DNA from 2 places in the Rhodococcus sp. ACT016 genome. Region 2 is predicted to be linked to the other one. Evidence: riboswitches for the same ligand, from Rfam matches in the RefSeq annotation. Region 2 holds a riboswitch; the other holds the start of a gene.

Region 1 (10,676 bases), 2.8 Mb from region 2:
GTACTCCGGCCTTGCACAGCGTGCCGTCGGGGTTGGCCGGCCCGATGCTGTCGATCCGCGCGTCCGGTCCGTTCGCGGAGAGGACCGCGTCCGCGTTGAGCTTGATCACCACGTAGTCGATGTGCGGGTCGCGGTAGGCGATCGTGCCGATGGGTGCGCCGGTCCCGGCCGCGCCGAATCGGTACACCGTGGCTCCGTCCGGGAACTCGGTTGCCCCACCCGCGGCGGCGGAGACGCAGTGCCCCGCGGAGATCGCGATCTTGTCGCCGATGGCGTCAGTCCCGACGACCCCGAGGGTGCAGTACTCCTGGTTCACCAACGGGTTCGACGGACCGGCATCCGGCTTCGCCGTCCAGGCGATGCCGTTGGAGACCGTTCCCGTTGCCGCCGATGCGGCGGGGGTGATCGCCAGCGCCGGCGCGAGGGCGGCGAGTGCCGCAACCGTTGACAGCAGGATTCGTTTCGTCATCGTGATCTTTCCTCGGATGATGAGCACGTTTGTGAATGAGGCGGAGAACCTCGGTGCTCCGTCCCGGGGATGAACCGGTATGCCAATCGGTTGGCAGATTCATTCTGAGGCAGCGGGTTTCGCATGCCGTCGGTCAGATGTCGCTGGCACGAACTCGTTCATGCCTTCTCGTCGGCGCTCGAGGAGGGCTATCTCTCCGGGAGTGCCATAACAGAAGAGTAACGAGGATGCGTCGATCCGTCGAGTGTTATGAGGCCTTTATCTCGAATTGACCTGAACCGACCGGTTTCTTTGAAACGCAAGGGCATTCGGATTCGACAGGGAAACCGTCCGGTACGGCGGTCAGTGGGCGGATTCCTGTTCCACCAGCGCTCGCCGGGACTCCTCGTGGAGGACCGCGATGAGTTCCCCTTCGATCGCCGCGAACTCGGGGGAGGTGACGACGGAGAGTTCCCGCGGTCGGGGCAGATCGACGACTACCTCGCGGCGCACCGTCGCGGGCCGGGCCGACAGCACCACGACGCGGTCCGACAGGAACACCGCCTCCCGCACGTCGTGGGTGATCATCAGGACGGTCCAGCGGTACTGCTGCCACACGTCCTGCAGCCAAGTCTGCATCTCCGTACGGGTGAGCGAGTCGAGCGCGCCGAACGGCTCGTCGAGCAGCAGGACCGGACGGTTCTGCACGACCGTTCGCAGCAGGGCGGCCCGCTGCCGCATCCCGCCCGACAGTTGGTGCGGCCGGGCGTCCTCGAAGCCCGCGAGCCCGAAGCGTGGGAACAGTTCGGCGGCACGGGCGCGGGCCTGCTTCCGCGGCACCCGCTGTACCTCGAGTCCGAGCGTGGTGTTGTCGAGAACCGACCGCCACGGGAACAGGAGGTCCTTCTGCGGCATGTGCGCGCACGTCGGGGCCGACACGCTGCCGGTGTCCGGCGCCTCGAGGCCCGCGACGATCCCGAACACGGTGCTCTTGCCGCACCCGCTCGGCCCGATGACGGACACGAACTCGCCTGGGCGTACTGCGAGGTCGATCCGGTCGAGCACCGGGCGGGTGCCGAACGACTTGGTGACCGACGACAGTTCGACGACGGGCGGCTCGGAGATGTCGCTAGTCATGACGCTGCTCCTGCCGCGGCTGCTGTATCCAGGGCGCGACGACCCGTTCGATCGCGAAGGTGCACAGGTAGAGCGCGACGCTGATCGCGGCCGTAACCACGACGGCCGCCAACACCAGATCGGTCCGGAAGGAGTTCTTCTGGACGCTCATGTAGATGCCGAGTCCGGAAGTGGCGCCGACGTATTCGGCGAACACCGCACCCACCACGGCGTACGTGACCCCGATCCGCAGCGCGGTGAAGAACCGGGGGAGCGCGGACGGCAGGCGCACGTAGCGGAACTCCTGCCACCGGGAGGCCCCCATGCTGCGCAGCAGCGCGCCGGCCTCCCGGTCGGCCGAGGCGAACCCCTCGATCAGGCCGATCGCCATCGGGAAGAACGTGGCCAGCGCGATCACCAGAACCTTGGGCAGCAGGCCGAACCCGAACCAGATGATCATCAGTGGTGCGATCGCGATGATCGGCAGCGTCTGCGACACCACGAACAGCGGGACCAACGCCCGTCGCAGCCAGGGGGAGAAGTCGACGACGATCGCCAGCACCCACGCCACCGCGAGCGACACCGCGAACCCGACCAGTGTCACCTGGAGCGTGGCCGACGCGTGGACGGCGATGTCGTCGCGGTGCGCCCAGCCCTGCTCGAACACGCGGGCCGGGGACGGCAGCACCTGCGGGCGGATCCCGCTCGCCACGACGTAGAGCTGCCACGCCGCGACGAGCACGACCACCACGACGATCGCCGGCAGCAACCGGCGCACCGGGCCGTGCGTCGCAGGCGCCGGGCGCCTACGGAGCTGCGAGGTAGTCATCGGTGAAGTACGTCGACCAGTCCGGTTCGGTGGTCAGCGGCTTGCCGTCGGGGCCGGCGAGCAGTCCGTGCTGGTACAGGAAGCCCGAGTATCCGGCCCACTGCTCGCGGGTCTGCGTGCCCACACGGCCGGACGCGTCCTTCATGTAGTCCTGCGCGAGCATCCGCTGGCTCTCGAGCACCAGTTCCTCGTCGCTGAACACGCCCGGGTTGGCGTCGATCAGGTCTCGTGCGCCGCGATCCGGGTCGTCGGCGGCCACCTGGTAGCCGCGTTGCAAAGCCTGCACGAACTTGCGAGCCTGCTCGGGATGCTGGGCGAGCCATTCCTCGTTGCCGTTCACCACGATCGCGTAGGCGTCGGGGAACCCGAAGTCCGTGTAGTGGAAGTAGCGCATCGGGGTGCCCCGCCGCGCCGCCTCGACGCCCTCCCACGCGAAGTACGACACCGTGAAGTCGGCCTGGCCGCCGTACACCGCTTCGTACGCCGACGTGCCCAGCACGACCGTCTTGAAATCGCCTGTGCCGCCGTCGTTCCGGATGACCTGGCGGAGGGTCTCCTTCTCGCCCGGATCACCGAAACCCGCGTACGTCTTGCCGTCGAGGTCCTTCGGGCTCGCGATGTCGGCGCGATCGGCCTTGACGCCGATGCCGGTGGCCCAGTGCTGTAACGGTGCGAGGACCGAGACGGTCCGGGCGCCCGCCGCCCGGGAGAACGTCGCCGAATCCTGGAAGCTGGCACCGAATTCGGCGTTGCCGGCGTCGACGAGGGTGTCCGGGGCCGTGTTGTTGTACGGCAGCACCTCGACGTTCAGACCCGCGTCGGCGAAGAACCCCTCCTGGAGCGCCACGTACAACCCGGTGTGGTTGGTGTTCGGCGTCCAGTCGAGCGCGAAGCGGATGGTGTCACCGGAGTCGTCGGAACCCGCGCACCCGGTGAGGACGCTCAGCGCCGACGCGACGATCGCCGAAGTAGCCAGAACGCGGCGCAGCCGCGACATCGACGTCACGACGCGGGCCAGGGCTGCGGGTTCAGGGCGGTGTCCCAGAACATGAACTCGTAGCGTGTCGCGATCACGAACGCGCGGACCATCGCCTCCCGCTGTTCGGGCGTCGCGGCGTCGGCGGCGGCGTCGACCAGCCGTCGGGCGGTTGCCACGGACTCGTGGAACGCCGGGTCGTCATACGTGGTGACCCACTGCGCGTAGGGGTGCGTCGGGTCGGCCGCGAGCACCTCGTGCGCGTCGGCGGCGAGGCGCCGTCCGACCTCGGCGTAGATCCAGAAGCACGGCAGGACGGCCGCGGCTGCGACCGGGTAGGGCTCGGTGGACGCGGTCGCGGTCAGATACGACACATACCCGAGGCACGCCTGCGAGTGCTCCGGCTCGCCCGTCCTCGGGGGCAGAACACCGCTGCTCATCAGCCCGTCGTGCAGCTCGGTCTCGACGACGGCGGCCGTCGCCGCCGACGTGGCCCAGAACGCCGCGGTCTGCGGATCCGGGGCCTTGACCGCGAGCGATGCGAGGGCCTTGGCGTACTCGGCGAGGTACAGCGAGTCCTGCTCGATGTAGGTGGCGAACACGTCGAGCGGCAGCGTGCCGTCGCCGAGGCGGCGCAGGAACTCCATGTCGTCGATCGCCGCACGCAGGACGGCGGTTCGTTCCCACAGCAGGTCGGTGAAGCGTGAGCCGGCTGGGGCGGATTGGACAGATGTGTCGTGAACAGGCGTCGTCATCGCCATGACATCCCTTCGTCAGCATTACCTGATGCAGGTTCCCGGGTGTGATCTCAGCCCCGCCCGTGCGGAGCACCCCGTGTCGTGAACGTGCCGACCTTAGCACCGCCGGATTGGTACGTTGGCAATCGGCTGTCCGTCGTGCGGGGACCGACCGACGGACAGCGCCGACCACGCGTCGGAGGTGAGGAGGGTCGCGTCGTGGAAGCTGTGGAAGTCCTGGAAACCGGGGCGTCCAGTGGGCCCGAGACGCTGGTGGTCGAGACATCACGCGGCCCCGTCCGGGGATATGCCGACGGCCCGCTCTTCTCGTGGAAGGGCATCCCGTACGCGATGCCGCCGACAGGGGAGCTGCGCTTCCGCTCGCCGGTGGCGGCCGAGCGGTGGAGCGATGTGCTCGACGGCGGCGCGTTCGGCGCGATGGCGCCGCAGGGACACGACACCTCGGTCCCGCTCGACCCGTCGATGCGCATCGACGAGGACTGCCTGACGATCAACGTGTGGGCACCGCGCCCCGACGGCAGGCCCCGGCCGGTCATGGTCTGGATACACGGCGGCGCCTACTGCCTGGGCTCGTCGGCGCAGGCGATCTACGACGGACGACTGCTCGCCGAGCGCGGCGAAGTCGTGCTCGTCACCTTCAACTACCGACTGGGGACGCTCGGCTTCCTGGACCTGTCGTCGTTCTCGACCGCCGACCGGACGTTCGAGTCCAACCTGGGTCTGCGGGATCAGATCGCGGCCCTCGAGTGGGTGCGCGACAACATCGCGGCGTTCGGTGGTGACCCCGGCGAGGTGACGCTGTTCGGCGAGTCGTCCGGCGGCGGGGCGATCACCACGCTGATGACGGTGCCGCGGGCCGAGGGACTGTTCCACCGCGCGATCGCGCAGAGCCCGCCGGCGACGTCGGTGTACGGCAACGAGCGGGCGGCGAGCGTCGCGCGCCGATACCTCGAGATCCTGAACCTGTCCGTCGGTCGGGTCGGCGACCTGGTGGGTATGTCGGCAGACCGCTTGGTGAAGGCCGGCGACCTTCTCGTCGACGAGGTCCCCACGAAGGTGCCCGGCACGCTGGCGATGGCCCCGGTGGTCGACCGCGACCTCGTCCCGCACTACCCGGTGGCCGCGTTCCAGAAGGGGTATTCGCACCGCATCCCGCTGATCATCGGCTCCAACAAGGACGAGGCGTCGATCTTCAAGTTCATGCGTTCGCCGCTGCTGCCGGTCAGTTCCGAAGCCGTCCAGCAGATGTTCGCCGGACTGGCCGAGGACAACCCCGAGCTGTCGGCGGTGCGGCTCGCCGAGATCGTCGCTGCGTACCCGGACAATGCGAAATCGCGAGGAGCGCTGGCAATTTCGCGAGATGCCGCGTTCCGGATGCCCGCGCTGTGGGTGGCCGACGCGCACAGCAGGCACTCGCCCACGTGGGTGTACCGGTTCGACCACTCGACGCCGCTTCTCAAGGCGGCCCGCGTCGGTGCCGGGCATGCCACCGAATTGCCTTACGTGTTCGGCAATTTCGGGACCCTCAACCCGGACCCGACGTTCTGGCTGGGCGGACGCAAGAGCGCCCTCGAGGTCTCCGGTCGCATGCAGCGGCGGTGGCTGGCGTTCGCACGGCACGCCGTTCCCGCCGCGCTGGACGGCTCCAAGCACTGGTCGCCGTACGCCGAGGCGGAGCGATCGACGCTGCTGATCGACAACCACGACAGCCTGGTGCCCGACCCCGACCATGCGATGCGCATCGCCTGGGGCGACGAGGTGATGGGGTTCAGCTGAGTGCAGCGCGCTTCGTCAAAACCGCGAGAGATCCGGCGACGGCGTCGCGGACTGTCCTGTCGGTGATGATGCGATCCTCGTTGATCATCGAAGGTACGACAGGTGCGTGGACGCATGCCTCGTCGACGATCGCCGCGCCGGTGTAGTTCAGCACCAGCCGGAGCGACGAATGGGCGTTGGCCGCCCCGGTCGCCTTGGCCGAGACGTTGATCCACGCGGTCGGCTTGTCACAGATCTCGACTCCGCCGACGGTCCAGTCGAGCAGGTTCTTGAACGAACCAGGCAGCGCCCCAGCGTATTCGGGAGTGCAGATCAACAGGCCCGCTGCTGACGCGATCCGCCGGCGAAGATCACGCACAGCTGGCGGTAGCGGATCGTCGTCCTCATCCGGGTTGAAGTGCGGCAGCTGCCCCATACCCTCGTACATCGCGCCGCGGAATCCCTCCGCCATCAGGGATCCGGCAGTACGGAGCAGGGCTGAGTTGGTCGAGTCGGTGCGCAGGCTTCCCGATAGCAACAAGATGTCGGACACGACGCTCACTCAGTGCTCGGACGGCGTGACGCCGAGCTTGTCGCACGCCGCCTTGTACAGCGCCACGACCTCGGTGCGGATCGACGCGCGATCGGTGACCGGGCCGAGCCACGGCACCCGCGCGACCTGCTCGGATCCGTCGACCTCGGCGACCCACTCCCCGAATTCGCTGTCCAGCCCGGTCATCCGGGCGGCGTTCGCGGCCGGTTCGGCGAACGCGCGCACGATCAGCAGGTTGTCGTCGGCGTGGTCGCCGTTCATGTGGCCGGTCACCGCGGCGACGACGGCGGCATCGAAGGAAGTCACGCCGACGAGCCTAGAGCCCCGCGCCGAGGAGGTCCTCCGCGCGGGGCCGACCCGGACGCAACGATTCAGGCGAGCTGGATGAGCTCGAGGTATTCCTGTGACCAGTGGTCCTCGGTGCCGTCGGGGAGCAGGATGACGCGTTCGGGGTTGAGGGCCTCCGCGGCGCCGGGGTCGTGGGTGACCAGGACGACGGCGCCGGTGTAGCTGCGCAGCGCGTCGAGGACCTGCTCGCGGGAGATGGGGTCGAGGTTGTTGGTGGGCTCGTCGAGCAGCAGCACGTTCGCCGCGGACGACACCAGCCCGGCCAACGCCAGGCGGGTCTTCTCGCCGCCGGACAGGGTGCCGGCGGGCTGGTCGAGCTGCGGGCCGGTGAACATGAACGCCCCCAGCAGCCCGCGCAGGTCCTGCTCGCCCGCGTCGGGGGCGGCGTGCCGGATGTTCTCCCACACGCTCGCGTCGTCGTCGAGGGTGTCGTGTTCCTGCGCGAAATAGCCGATCTTCAGCCCGTGCCCGGGCACCAACTCACCCAGGTCGGGGGTCTCCACCCCGCCGAGCAGCCGCAGCAGTGTGGTCTTGCCGGCACCGTTGAGGCCGAGGATCACCACCCGCGAGCCGCGGTCGATCGCGAGATCGACACCGGTGAAGATCTCCAGCGACCCGTAGACCTTGGTGAGCTCGCGCGCCATGAGCGGCGTCTTGCCGCACGGCGCCGGTTCGGGGAACCGGATGTGCGCGACCTTGTCGTCCACCCGCACGTCGTCGAGCGCGGCCATCATCTTGTCGGCACGCTTGGCCATGTTCTGCGCGGCGGTCGCCTTGGTGGCCTTCGCGCCGAGCTTGGCGGCCTGCTGCCGCAGTGCGCTGGCCTTCTTCTCGGCGTTGGCGCGTTCGCGGCGGCGACGCTGCTCGTCGGTGGCGCGGGCGTCGAGGTACTTCTTCCAGCCCATGTTGTAGATGTCGGCCTCCCCGCGCACCGCGTCGAGGAACCACACCTTGTTGACGACGTCGGCGAGCAGGTCCACGTCGTGGCTGATCACGATCAGGCCGCCGTCGTGGTTCTGCAGGAACCCGCGCAGCCAGGTGATCGAGTCGGCGTCGAGGTGGTTGGTGGGCTCGTCGAGCAGCAGCGTGGTGTTCGACTTGCCGCCCGAGCCGTCGGAGGCGGCGAACAGGATCCGGGCGAGTTCGACGCGGCGCCGCTGACCACCGGAGAGGGTCTTGAGCTGCTGGTTCAGCACCCGGTCCGGCAGGCCCAGGCTGTGGCAGATGCGGGCGGCCTCGGACTCGGCGACGTAGCCACCGAGCGCGGAGAAGCGGTCCTCGAGGTTGCCGAACTTGCGGACGGCCTTGTCGCGGGTGGCGTCGTCGACCGCCTCGGCCATGATGGCCTGCTGCTTCTCCATCTTCTTGATGATCTCGTCGAGCCCCCGCGCCGACAGCACCCGATCCTTCGCCAGGACCTCGAGATCACCCTCCTTCGGGTCCTGCGGCAGATACCCGAGATCACCGCTGCGGATCACCGCACCCGCGTACGGCTCACCCTCACCGGCGAGGATCCGCAACGTGGTCGTCTTGCCGGCACCGTTACGCCCGACGAGTCCGATCCGATCACCCGCCTGCACCCGCAACGCCGACCCCGGCGCGGACAACAACGTCCGCACACCGGCACGAACTTCAAGGTCAGTAGCAGTAATCACAGGTTTCTCCCAAAAATCGATAAGTAGACAGAGCGGATCAACCCCACCGGCGTCGAGCCGTCTGGCGCGTGGGTCGATCGGTTGGAATCAGCCCCACCGCCTGACTCGCGAACTGCGTGGTGCAGTCGATGCGAGAGACCGCGCGTCAGGATCGATCCTGATAAGAGCGGTGGATTCGGCGAAGAACACGGCCACGCAGCTGAACTCGTGGACGGTAGCCGGATCTACAGGCGGCGCAGGAGCTCAGCTTCTCTCGATCCAGATCACGCCAGCATGCAGCCGCTCACGGGCCTTCTTGGCAAGCTGGACACACATGGCAGAGCACTTTAGCGCAGTTCACTGCCGGTGCCAACCCAATTCGGGGCGTACGAGCGACGCCGTCGCGCCGGGTAACTCGGGGTCAGGAAGGCGAGTCCCGTTGCGGCGGTGGAGTTGTCGTCGGGCGCTGCGCACCGTCAGGTCTGCCTGCGCGCACCGGCCGATCCGGGTCCAATTCGTGCAGGACGGGCAGAACGAAGCACACAGCCGCGACGGCCACGACCGGGATCGCGAGCGTGAAGAAGGTGGCGCGGATACCCACCTGGTCGATCAGTGGTCCGGCGAGCATGTATCCGAGAGGTCCGGCCGCGTACGCGGTGGACGTCATGACGCCGACGACGCGTCCACGCATGTGTTCGGGGCTGTGGGTCTGCATGGCCCAGTTGGCGATCGGGCCCACCGGTCCGTACACGAGTCCGATCACGACCGACAGCGCGAGCAGGACCCACAGCGGTGGCAGAAACGCCATGCCGATCATCGACAGGCCCAGTCCGGTGACCGCGATCAGCATCAGTTTCCGGCGGTGCAGATACGGGGCGAGCACGCCGTACGCGAGCGCACCGACCAGTCCGCCGATGCTCATCGCCATGAGGACCCAGCCCAGTTGGGCGGGCTCGCCGCGGTCGGTGAAGTACTTGGGGAACAGCACCGACTCGATCGGCATGTACAGCGCCACGATCACCATGTCCACCAACGCGAGGGTGCGCAGCAGTCGATCCCGCCACACGAACCGCAGGCCCTCCAGCGTTCCCGACCACATCGACTTCGGCCGCGTCTCGTGGTCGGGGCGGCCCGAGTGCTCGAGCCGGAGGAACGCGATCGTGACGATCGACAGGACGAAGCACAGCGTGGTGACCCACAGCGTGCTCTCCGGACCCACGAGCGCGATCAGTACGCCGCCGATACCGGGGCCCACCAGGTAGGCGACGTTGTAGTTGGCCTCGTAGAGGCTGTTGACGCGATCTAGTCGCCAGCCCGCGGCCTTCGTCGCCGCCGGCAGCATCGACTCCCGCGCCGAGATTCCGGCCGGGTCGAACGTCGCCCCGAGGGCGGCCAGGAGCGCGAGCGCCGGCACCGACAGTCCGATCGTTCCCGCGACCACCGGAACCGCGGCGACCGACAGGGCGGAGAGCCCGTCGGAGACCAGAGACGTAGGGCGGCGTCCGAACCGATCGACGACGGTCCCCGAGAACAGACTCGCGAGGAGCAGCGGCAGCGTCGCCGCGCCCCCCACGATCGCGGCGTCGGTCGCCCGTCCGGTCTGCTCGAGTACGAGCCACGGCAGCGCGACGATCACGATGCCGTTGCCGGTCGCCGACAGCAGCGTCGCGACGTTGAGCAGGATCAACGGGCCGAAGCGTCGGGTGGTGGTCACTTCGGTGCCGGTCAAGACAATGGCCTTCGGGTCGATCGGACGTCGGATCCGAAGCTAGCAGCGCGGCCGGAATCCGCGCGAGCGGTTTTCCGGCCACGCCGCCTCGGGTCGTGCTCCGCGACTATTCGCGGGTGCCGATCGCAGTCACGGGATCCTGCCGCATCGCGGTGCGGGTGGGAATCGCGATCGCCGCGAGACCCAGCACGACGGTCACCCCGATGATGAGCGCGTAGACGGTCGGCGAGATGCTCGGGATCGGACGCCCCGACACCGCGGCCGCGACACCGGCGAGCGGCGGCAGCGCGATCAGCGAGCCCACCACCGCGGCGACGGTCACCACGATCACCGATTCAGCGCGCATCATCCGCCGCACCTGACGGGTGCTCGCACCGACCAGGCGCAACAGCGCGAACTCCCGGCCGCGTTCGGCCGTGGCCAGCACGAGCGTGTTCACCACCGCGACCGCCAGGTACCCCAGCAGCACCGCCAGCGCCACGATGCTCACCCAGGCCTGGGTGCGGCGCTGATCCTGACCGGCGGATGCG
Region 2 (10,676 bases):
ACCGCGTCGGCATCGATCGCCGCAGCCAGGCCAGGGCCGTCCACCGGCGGGCCGAGGTCGTCGGGATCGCTGCATCCCGACAGCACCAGCGCTCCGGCCAACGCGGCGACGAACCCCACCGTCCTGCGCATGGCCGAAGCCTAACCGATCACGGACCCCCAGCCGCAGTACGAGAATCGCTGTCCGGACCGAACAGAGACGAAACGCCCGGCCGGAAATCCCGGCCGGGCGTTTCGTGTGCGTCGTCTACGGTCAGGCGTCGCGCTTGTTCACCGCGAACAGAGCAGCGCCGAACACGATCGCGACGAACGCCGCGAAGTAGAGCAGCGAACCCCACGGGCCCCAGCGGAAGTCGAAGGCTCCGCTGTTGCCGAGGAAGTGGTTCACGTTGTTGAACGGGCCGAACTCGCCGATGTATTTGCCCACCTTGGGGATCATCGTGGCGAGGCTCTCGATCACCAGCGGCCACAGCAGCAGCAGCGAGATCGCGCCCGCGGACTGGCGGATCAGCGTGCCCACACCGACAGCGAGCACCGCCAGCAGCGCGAAGTAGATCGGGATGCCGAACAGTTCACGCGCGTTGCTGCCGTCACCGATCGACAGCGACTCCCCCGAAATCCCCTGTGCCACGAAGAAGGACGCCAGTGCGATGACCAGACCGAGAACGGCCGCGATGCCGGCGAGCAACAGCGCCTTGCCACCGATCACCTGGGAACGATTCGGGATCGCCTGGAACGTGGTGCGGATGACGCCGAACCGGTACTCGGTGGTCACCGCCAGCGCCGACATGATCATCACCAGCATGGCGCCGAACTGGGCGGCGCCGGCCTGGGTGTAGGCGACCGTGAACTCGCCCATCGCGTTGTCGCCCGACGACACCAACGACTTGTATGCCGCGCCCATGATAGCGGCGAAACCGATGCTCACGACCACCGCGATGAGGCTGCACCACATCGGCGACTTGGTGGACGTCAGCTTGATGCGCTCTGCATTCAACACGCTCATCGGAGCGCACCTCCCATGTTCTGCCCGGCCTGCCCGCCGATCTGCGCGTGATACTGGACGTCGTCGCCCGTGAGCTTCATGAACGCGTCCTCGAGCGAACCACGCTGAGACGACAACTCGTGCAGCACGATTCCGTTCGCCCCCGCCAGCGCACCGACATCATCGGTCCTCACGCCCGACACCACCAACGCCTGCTGATGATCATCGCCCGCATCGTCACGAACCGCGAAACCCTGCCCGGTCAGGACCGTCCGCAACGCGTCGAGCTGGGGACTACGCACCCGCACCGACGAATCCGACGCCCGATCGACGAAGTCCTTCACACTCGTATCCGCGATCAACCGGCCACGACCGATCACGATGAGATGCTCCGCCGTCAACGACATCTCCGACAGCAGATGACTCGACACCAGAACCGTGCGCCCCTCCGCCGCCAGCGACTGCATGAACTTGCGGATCCACACGATGCCCTCGGGATCGAGACCGTTGACCGGCTCGTCGAACAACAGCACCTTCGGATCACCCAGCAACGCGCCCGCCAGACCCAGCCGCTGCGACATACCCAACGAGAAACCGCCGGCCTTCTTGCCCGCGACCTCGGTCAGCCCGACCAGACGCAGCACCTCGTCCACCCGCGACATCGGCAGCGAGTTGGCCGCCGCCATCCACTGCAGGTGCGCCTTGGCCGACCGGTTCGGGTGCACCCACTTGGCGTCGAGCAGCGCACCGACGGTCCGCAGCGGCTGCTTCAGCTGGTGATACGGCACACCCTCGATCAGTGCGGTACCCGACGTCGGCGCATCGAGGCCGAGGATCATCCGCATGGTCGTCGACTTGCCGGCACCATTCGGGCCGAGGAAGCCGGTGACGATACCCGGCTTCACGGAGAACGTGAGATCGTCCACCGCTCTCGTCGACCCGTAGGTCTTCGTCAGTCCCCTCACTTCAATCATGAGGACCACTCTGCCCGAAACGTCCCTACCTGCGCATCGGTCTCGGGTCTACAACCGAGTCATACCCAGGGATGACGTGCACCCCGAGACGGTGTCGGGGGTCACCCCGATCAGGCGCGGACGACGCCGTCCGGCATGGTCACGTCGGTCAGGTCGGCGCCGCTGACGTCGGTGGTGGAGAGCACCGCGCCCGTCAGGTCGGCGTGCGCGAGGTACGCGCCGGCCAACCGAGCCCCGGTCAGATCGGCATCCTCGAGGTGTGCGCCGGTCATGTAGGCGCCCGACAGGTCGGCCCCGGCGAGGTTCGCGTGCGCCAGATACGTCGACGTCAGGAACGACAGCGTGAGCACCGCGCCGGTCATCTTCGCGTTCGTCAGATATGCCTTGGTGAAGTCGGCGTCCGCCGCGACGGCCCCGGACAGATTGGCCCCGGTCATGTCGGCCCCACCGAATTCGGCCGCGGTGAGGTCCGCGCCCGAGAGGTCGGTCCCGACCAGATTGGCGCCGGTGAGGTTGGCCCCGGCGAGGTCCGCGCCCGACAGGTCCAGACCGTGAAGGTCTGGCGCATCAGGCAATTCGTCTCGTCGTGCGTTCCACGCCACGACGTCTGAGCGGAGGAGCCGGAGAAGATCTGCGTTCAACATCGTCGACATGGCATGTCCTATCGCAGCAGCGAAACCGACCTGGCCTCACCCAGCCTAGGGTGCAACGTCCGGACCACCGGGATTTTCGATCATTCCGTTATCGGCGTGGCGCGCTTCCGACCTCCCGTAACGGTCCGCGCCCCGGTCGCGACACAGGGGCAACCCCGCCGGCCCCAGTGAACCGGTGGCCGACGTAGGGATCCCGTATGAGAAGACTCGTCACCGCTGCGGCATTCGCGGTCGTGCTCGCCTCCGCCGCCGCGCCGGTCGCCGGCGCCGAGGAGGTTGGCCCGCAACCGGTCCCACCGAGCTCGATCGGCAGTGGATCCGGCTCGGTCACCGCCCCCGGACTGCGGGCCGCGTTCGACAGCGGCGCAACGATCGTCGAGGCGGTGCGCGACTACACCCACTACGACACCACTCGCGGTGTCGTGTACCGGGTGGTGCACGACCCGGCCCAACTGGCGTCGCCCACGCTGAAGTTCGTCGTCGTCGGAGCGCTGCCCGCCGACGAGTTCATCGGGGTCACCTATCCGCCGCAGTCGTTCGCACGGATCTACCGCGTGCCGACGTCCCACTACGAGGGCAACTCCCCGCTCGGCGGGCACTTCGTCACCACCCCGCCGATCCTCGACGTCGGCGTCGCGTTCGTCACGCCGTAGCGGTCGTCACATCGGCGACGACGCCTGCGCCCAGAACCGCTTGGGGATTCGTCCGGCGTGACGGGCCTCGTAGCCGGCCGTGACCGCACCGCGCATCGCCGACGCCATGAGCGCCGGATCCTTGGCGCGGGTGACAGCCGTCGCGAGCAACACCGCGTCGCAGCCCAATTCCATCGCAAGCGTCGCATCGCTCGCGGTGCCGATGCCGGCGTCGAGGATGACGGGCACGTTCGCAGCGTCGACGATCATCTCGATGTTGTGCGGGTTCGAGATGCCCAGACCGGTTCCGATCGGCGAGCCCAGCGGCATCACCGCGGCGCAGCCGACGTCCTCGAGACGCTTGGCGAGCACCGGGTCGTCGGTGGTGTACGGCAGCACGGTGAACCCGTCGTCCACCAACTGCTCTGCGGCGCTGACCAGTTCGATCGCGTCGGGCAGCAGCGTGCGCTCGTCCGCGATGACCTCGAGCTTGACCCAGTCGGTCTCGAGCGCCTCCCGCGCGAGCTGCGCCGTGAGGACGGCCTCCGCGGCACCGCGGCACCCGGCAGTGTTCGGCAGCGGCGCGATGTCCAGTCGACGCAGCAGGTCCAGCACACCGGTGCCACCCGCCGCGTCGACCCGGCGCATCGCGACGGTGGTCAGTTCGGTGCCGGACGCCACCAGCGCCTCCTCGAGCACGGCGAGGTTGGCGGCGCCACCGGTGCCCATGATCAGGCGCGAGCCGAAGGTACGGTCGGCGATCGTCAGCTTGCCCATCTCAGCCACCCTGCACCGCCGTGAGGATATCGATTTCCCAACCGCGACCGACGGATTCGGACCATCGCCCGCGCGGGAACACCGCACCGTCGACCGCGACGGCGATGCCGCGCTGCGGCAGATCCAGCCGCTCGAGCAGCTGCGTCACCGTCAGCGGCCCGTCGAACTCACGTTCCTCACCGTTGACGGTGATGCCGATCAACTCACTCATCCAAACCTCGCTCGTCATGCCTTTGCAGGTGAAAATCGTTCGGCGGTGGCACTTTCCGCCTCCGACAGTGGTGACCCATCGAGGATCGCGACCGTCGCGTCCGCCGTCACCGGGGTCATCAGGACGCCGTTGCGGCCGTGGCCCGTCGCGAGCACCACCCGGTCAGACACGCGTCCGATGATCGGCAGGTTGTCCGGACTCATCGGACGCAGACCGGCTTTCGCCTCGTACAGCTCGTATTCGCCGATCGCCGGCATCAGCGCCTCCGCGTCGGCGATCAGGTCCCGCACGCCGGCCACCGTCACCTGGGTGTCGTGGCCCGACTCGTACTGCGTCGCGCCCACCACGATGCCGTCGGCCCGCGGAACAAGATACGACGGGCGCCCGTGCACGCTGCCGCGGATGGTGCGTCGCGGTGCGGGCGTCACGCCGGGCCGGGCCCGCAGGCGCAGGATCTCGCCCTTGACGGGCCGCACCGGCAGGTCCGGCCACAACTGCGCCGAGTTCGATCCCGCGGCCAGCACCACCTGGTCGGTGGTGAGGTCGTCGAGGTCGGTCACTGCCTGCTCGATCAGCTCGACCCCGGCCGAGGCCGCCGCGGTCCGCAACGCGCGCACCAGCAGTCGGTTGTCGACGGCCAGCTCGGTAGGGGCCTGCAGCGCCAGCCGGATCCCGCGGCCGAGCGACGGCTCGAGCTCACGGATCTGCGCGCGGTTCAGGATTCGCAGCTCGTGGCCCTGCTCGGCCACCCAGTCGGCGATGGTGTGCAGGTCGGCGGCGTCGGCGGCGTCCAGTGCGACGGTCAACGAGTCGTCCGAAGTGAAGAGGGTCACCCCGGCGATGCGCTCGAGTTCGGCGCCGAAATCGGGCCACCGCTGCAGCGAGGCGGCCCCGAGCTCGAGGGCCTTCTCCTCACCGGGCCAGCCCTCCGACAGCGGCGCCAGCATGCCACCCGCAACCCACGACGCCCCCGAACCGGGCGCCGGGTCGTACAACCGAACCGCCCAGCCGCGCTGCGCCGCGCGCCACGCCACCGACAGGCCGATGACACCGCCTCCGACGACGGAAACCGATCGGGTCAACTTTCTCCACCTCGCTCCCTGCGCCGGCATGATCCGGGTCAGGTATGACGGTCGGGGCCGGCAGGCCCCCTCTCAGCCCCGCGTTCCTCGGGACTCCCGTGTTGATTCGTCCGCACTAGAGACTACCGTTCCAAGTGTGCACGCCTCCCAAACCGTCAAGCACCCCACTCCGCGTGAACGTCTCGCCGACGCGCGCCTCTATCTCTGCACCGACGCCCGCCGGGACAAGGGCGATCTGGCTCACTTCGTCGAGGCCGCACTGGCCGGCGGCGTCGACATCGTCCAGCTCCGCGACAAGGGCTCGGCCGGCGAGCGGGAGCTGGGGCCGATGGAGATCAAGGAGGAGCTGGCCGCACTCGCGGTGATCGGCGCCGCAGCGCGACGCCACGGCGCGCTGCTCGCCGTCAACGACCGGGCCGACGTCGCGCTCGCCGCCGGCGCCGACGTCCTGCACCTGGGCCAGAACGACCTGCCGGTGCACTACGCCCGCCGGATCGTCGGCCCCGACGTCGTGATCGGCCGCTCGACGAACAACCGCGCGCAGGCCAGCCTCGCGGGGATCGAGGAGGACGTCGACTACTTCTGCACCGGTCCGGTGTGGGCCACGCCCACCAAGCCGGGGCGGACCGCGTCCGGCATCGAGCTGGTCCGCAGCACCGCCGAGGCGGCTCCGACGCGCCCGTGGTTCGCGATCGGCGGCGTCGACCAGGAGCGGCTGCCGCAGATCCTCGAGGCCGGCGCCACCCGCATCGTCGTCGTGCGCGCGATCACCGACGCCGACGATCCGGAGGCCGCCGCGCGAGCACTGTCGGACGCGCTGCGCGGCTGACCTCGCAGATCAGCAGGTGCCGGCGACGCCCGCGTGGACGGACTTCTCGATCATGTCGCGGCTGTCCGCTGGCATGTCCTCCCACGTCGCGGTCGCGGGGTCCAACGCCGGCTGTCCCGACGCCTCGGCCTGCGCGTTGTAGGCGCCCACCCACGCGCCGGAGTTCGCCTCGAGCAGCCCCAGGAACTCCTCGCCCTTGGCGGCGCGGTCGAACGGCTGCCCGGCCGCCTGGGCGGCCTGCTCGGAGGAGTCGATGAAGGCCGCCACCTGGCTGCACATCTCCTTGACGGCGGCGTCGACGACGTCGGCCGCGACGGTGGTGGTCTCGTTCGAGGACGATGCGGCGGGTTCCGCATCGCTGTCGCTGCAGCCGGTGAGGACGAGCAGTGCGACGGGGACGGCGGCGATCAGGTGTCGAATTTTCATGCCGGAATGGTGACAGCCTGCCCGGTTCACGCGACCACTGGGTGCTGACCAGCGGATTTCCCGTTACGTCGGAATGCGACCACGCCGGCACCGACCAGGACGGCCGCATACAGCAGCAGGTAGATGTTCATCAGGACATCGGCGACGGGCCACTGCGGGGGGTACAGGAACAGACCGATCACGACGAAGTGCTCGTTCCACCAGTACGGCCACGCCCCGGCACCGAGGTAGATCACCGCGGCGGCGAGCCACCAGCGAGGGTCCGTCAACGCCCGGTGGACGATGTAGACGAGCAGCGGCACAAACCACACCCAGTGGTGGCTCCACGAGAACGGGGACACCGCGGCGGCACTCAGACCCGTCACCGTCACCGCGAGCAGATGCTCGCCGGCGCGGTGCAGTCGCGCCACGATCCACATGCTCACCGCCACGACGAGTGCCGCAAGCACGAACCACAGCGCGACCGGCGTCGCATGTCCCGTCAGGTGTGCGATCACGCCGCGGATCGACTGGTTCGACGGGTGCCGGTCCTCCGCGATTCGCGTGGACGCGAAGAAGGTCTCGGTCCAGTACTGCCGCGAATCACCCGGTAGCACCAGCCAACTCAACCCGATCGTGGCCGCAATGGTCCCGACCGCGACCGCCGCCGCGCGCCACTGGCGAAGGACCAGGTAGTAGAGCACGAAGTACGCGGGGGTGAGCTTGATGCCGGCCGCGATCCCCACACCGACACCCCTGATCCGGCTCCGCTCGTCGCGGGAGACGTCCCACAGCACCAGTGCCATCAGCACCAGATTGATCTGCCCGTAGAACAGCGTCGTGCGGACCGGTTCGAGGAACGTGCACGCGATCGCCAGCAGCGTCGAAACTCCCACGACGCGTGGCGAGATCCGGTAGCCGAGCATCCGCCAGCACAGCGCCACGATCCCGACCAGGAGGGCCAGGTTGACCGCCATCCAGATGTACTTGTCGTAGCCGAGGGGCAACAGTCCGAACGGGACGAACACCAGCGTGGAGAACGGCGTGTACGTGTAGAGCAGACCGTGGACGACCGGTTGGGTGTAGAGGGGCAGATCCTCCATGATGTGGCGCGCACCGTCGCGGTAGACGTCGAGGTCGGCGCCCCCGGCGAAGATACCGATCTCGGGCATCCAGGGACGCACCGTGGTGAGGACCAGAACAACGGAGGTCACGGCCCACAGTCCGAGCACGACGAGGTGTCCTGTCCGGCGGGGCATTTCGCGTCCACCTACCGCACTTCGCCAGAACACCTGCCAGCCCCCTCGTCGATCGTCCCCGGCCAGATCTACATACCTAGCCTAAGCAAGGAATGTGTCTTTTCATCGGCCACCCCGATACGGTCCCCGTCCACGAGTTCGCCTCCCGACCCTACGGCGTTACCCACCGCGCAACACGGCGACAGTCCGCTTACCGGGATTGCCTCGATCCGATCGCTACACTGCACCTCGAATCGACCAACCGGTTCGGTTCCATCAGCCGACGAGGCTCACCTGAAGGGCCGGAACATGATTCGCTTTCTCATTCGGTCCGCGATCTTCCTCGGATCGGCCGCACTGGGGATTCTCGCCGCCGTGTGGCTGATTCCGGACGTGTCCGTCAGCGCCTCAGGGTTCATCATCGCCGTCGTCCTGTTCGCCATTGCGCAGGTCGTGCTGTCCCCGTTCATCACCCGTCTCGCCGAGCGGAATGCACCCGCGTTCCTCGGCGGCATCGGACTGGTGTCCACCTTCGTCGCCCTCGCCATCGCATCCGCGTTCGGCGGGCTGTCGATCTCCGGTTGGCGCAGCTGGATCCTCGCTACCCTCGTGGTGTGGCTCGTCACCGCACTCGCCACCTTCCTGCTTCCGTTCGTCGTGCTCCGCAACCGCGCCGAGGAGCGGAAGGCCAACAAGAATTCCGGCGCCTGATCGTCGCGCAACCCGTTGCTGTGCAGTGGTTCTCACATGCAACGCAGCTCACATCCCGATCCCCTGGCACTCGGAAACGTGAAGGGGCAGAGTCGGAGGTGAACACTCGCCGACGATCGGAGGAGACATGCCGGACCGGACCACCCTCGTCACCGCGCTCACCGAGCAGGAGGCGCTGGACCTTCTGGCCACCGAACGGCTCGGCCGACTCATCCTCGTCACCGGCGACCAACCCGACGTCTACCCCGTCAACTATGTGGTGCACGACGGCAAGCTCTACTTCCGAAGCGCCGAGGGCGACAAGCTCACCGAGATGAAGCTCAAGCCGATGGTCACCTTCCAGGTCGACCGCGCCGACGCCACGTCCGCGTGGAGCATCCTGGTCCGCGGTATCGCACGCACCCTCGTCCGCTTCGACGAGATCAACGCGGCCGAGGAACTCGACCTGCGGTCGTGGGTGCCGACCGAGAAGTACAACTTCGTGGAGATCCGGCCCACCGAGACGACCGGTCGCCGCTTTCTCATCGAACGCGGCTGACCCAGCGGCTCAGTCCAGCCAGCCCAGCACCGTCGACGGCGACAGCGTCAGGACCGACCCCGGCAGCCGTCCCCGCAACCCGCGGTCGGCGGTCACGACCGCGGTGAGGGCACCGTCGCTCATGGCCAGCCGGGCCACCTCGTCGTCACCGCTGCCGGACGCGATGTGCACGGAGACCCGCGCGTCGACGTGGCCGGCGCCGCGGGCCACGCCCTCGAGTATCGCCTCGATGCGCGGCAACCAGCCGAAACCGCCGCCGGGCAGTTCGATGGTCCGCGGCAGCACCTGCGCGAGCCGGTCCAGCAACTCCGTCGTCGCGCCGGCACGATCGCGCCACCACCCATTGGGCCGTGAACCGACCACGTTGGCGGTGTCGAGCAGCACTCGCATCTCGGTGGTCCGCAGAGTCGGCCACGCGAGTGCGAACCCCGGATGCAGCGGCATGCGCTCCACCTCGAACTCCGGCACCCAGCGAAGTTCGGTGCTCTCCCCGTTCGGGACCAGGGCCAGCGGCTTCTCCGCGTCGGCGACGACCGTCGTGTAGGTCCAGCCACCGGCGACGCTGGCCGTGACCCGCTCGGTCCGCACGTGCACCGAGGCGCCGTCGATACCGGTCTCCTCCTGCGCCTCACGGACCGCTGCGTGAACCGTCGTCTCGTGGCTGTCCCGCGCGCCGCCGGGCAGCGCCCACGTGCCGCCCTGATGGCTCCACGCCGCCCGATGCTGCAGCAGGACCGCGGCCGAGCCGTCCGCCAGTGGGGCGCGCAGCAACAAACCCGCCGCACCGTGCCGGCCCCAATGCCGTACGCCTTCGGGGGTCGTCGCCCAACCGTCTCCGTCACCGCGCATGGAGTGTCTCTCACCTGCCCTGTCCGCCGAGCCGCTCGCCTGTCCCCACAGTATTCCCCGCGGCATCACGAATCGGAGGAACAACCTGCCGGTGCGGCTTATGCTCGCAGTACGGGGGCCTCGAACCACACGGACGGCGAACCGAGGACATGCCGTGGCAGTGCCGGAAACCAAGGCGTCGGAGAGCAAAAAGACGCCCACGCCGAAGCAGACCAGCTGGGGGTTCGTGACGATCTACGGCGCCGATCGCGCGCGCCAGATCGCCCCTCGTGACCTGCTTCGATCGACACCTGCTCGGCTGCTCGCGGTCGGCGTCGCGCTGCTCCTGGGCACGCTGGCCGCGGGGCTGATCACCTCGGTGGTCGCGGGAGACCGCAAGCACGAGATCGACGTGCTGCTGTCCACGACCGAACCGCTCGCGCGGTCGGCGCAGAACCTGTACTCGTCGCTGTCCGTCGCCGATGCGGCCGCCGCCACCGCGTTCCTGTCGGGTGGCGTCGAACCGAGCGCGGCCCGGGACCAGTACACGCAGGCGATCGGCACCGCAGCCGCCGAGCTCGTCGCGAACTCCGACGGATTGCCCGGTGACAAAGAGGCGCGAAGCCTCATCACCGAGATCGCGACGCAACTGCCGGTGTACACGGGACTGGTGGAGACGGCCCGCGCCAACAACCGCAGCGGCAACCCCGTCGGCACCGCCTACCTCGCCGAGGCGTCGTCGCTGATGCAGTCGGAGCTGTTGCCGCGAGCGCAGGCCCTGCACACCGAGCGGGCCGCGGCATCGCTGGCCCCG

What was found. A riboswitch is a leader RNA that binds a small molecule or an ion and turns the genes downstream of it on or off. The one in region 2 is predicted to bind thiamine pyrophosphate.
Region 1: another riboswitch for thiamine pyrophosphate. It lies ahead of ACQ5DX_RS06005 (TenA family protein); the one in region 2 lies ahead of thiO (glycine oxidase ThiO).

Annotation. Positions count from the first base shown of each region.
Region 1 is NZ_JBEAET010000001.1:1,292,037-1,302,712, forward strand. Features, by position in the region: gene ACQ5DX_RS05985 (hypothetical protein) at 1-469, opposite strand, end outside; gene ACQ5DX_RS05990 (ABC transporter ATP-binding protein) at 812-1,573, opposite strand; gene ACQ5DX_RS05995 (ABC transporter permease) at 1,578-2,393, opposite strand; gene ACQ5DX_RS06000 (ABC transporter substrate-binding protein) at 2,371-3,399, opposite strand; gene ACQ5DX_RS06005 (TenA family protein) at 3,396-4,124, opposite strand; TPP riboswitch at 4,118-4,214, opposite strand; gene ACQ5DX_RS06010 (carboxylesterase/lipase family protein) at 4,335-5,903, shown strand; gene ACQ5DX_RS06015 (NADPH-dependent FMN reductase) at 5,896-6,444, opposite strand; gene ACQ5DX_RS06020 (DUF2470 domain-containing protein) at 6,445-6,741, opposite strand; gene ACQ5DX_RS06025 (ABC-F family ATP-binding cassette domain-containing protein) at 6,807-8,438, opposite strand; gene ACQ5DX_RS06030 (MFS transporter) at 8,839-10,146, opposite strand; gene ACQ5DX_RS06035 (FtsX-like permease family protein) at 10,253-10,676, opposite strand, start outside.
Region 2 is NZ_JBEAET010000001.1:4,107,319-4,117,994, forward strand. Features, by position in the region: gene ACQ5DX_RS18955 (M20/M25/M40 family metallo-hydrolase) at 1-131, opposite strand, end outside; gene ACQ5DX_RS18960 (ABC transporter permease) at 253-1,005, opposite strand; gene ACQ5DX_RS18965 (ABC transporter ATP-binding protein) at 1,002-1,958, opposite strand; gene ACQ5DX_RS18970 (pentapeptide repeat-containing protein) at 2,069-2,533, opposite strand; gene ACQ5DX_RS18975 (hypothetical protein) at 2,809-3,264, shown strand; gene ACQ5DX_RS18980 (thiazole synthase) at 3,271-4,020, opposite strand; gene thiS (sulfur carrier protein ThiS) at 4,022-4,231, opposite strand; gene thiO (glycine oxidase ThiO) at 4,246-5,343, opposite strand; TPP riboswitch at 5,312-5,423, opposite strand; gene thiE (thiamine phosphate synthase) at 5,450-6,142, shown strand; gene ACQ5DX_RS19000 (hypothetical protein) at 6,152-6,568, opposite strand; gene ACQ5DX_RS19005 (glycosyltransferase 87 family protein) at 6,595-7,806, opposite strand; gene ACQ5DX_RS19010 (hypothetical protein) at 8,095-8,496, shown strand; gene ACQ5DX_RS19015 (pyridoxamine 5'-phosphate oxidase family protein) at 8,624-9,034, shown strand; gene ACQ5DX_RS19020 (NUDIX domain-containing protein) at 9,044-9,883, opposite strand; gene ACQ5DX_RS19025 (hypothetical protein) at 10,038-10,676, shown strand, end outside.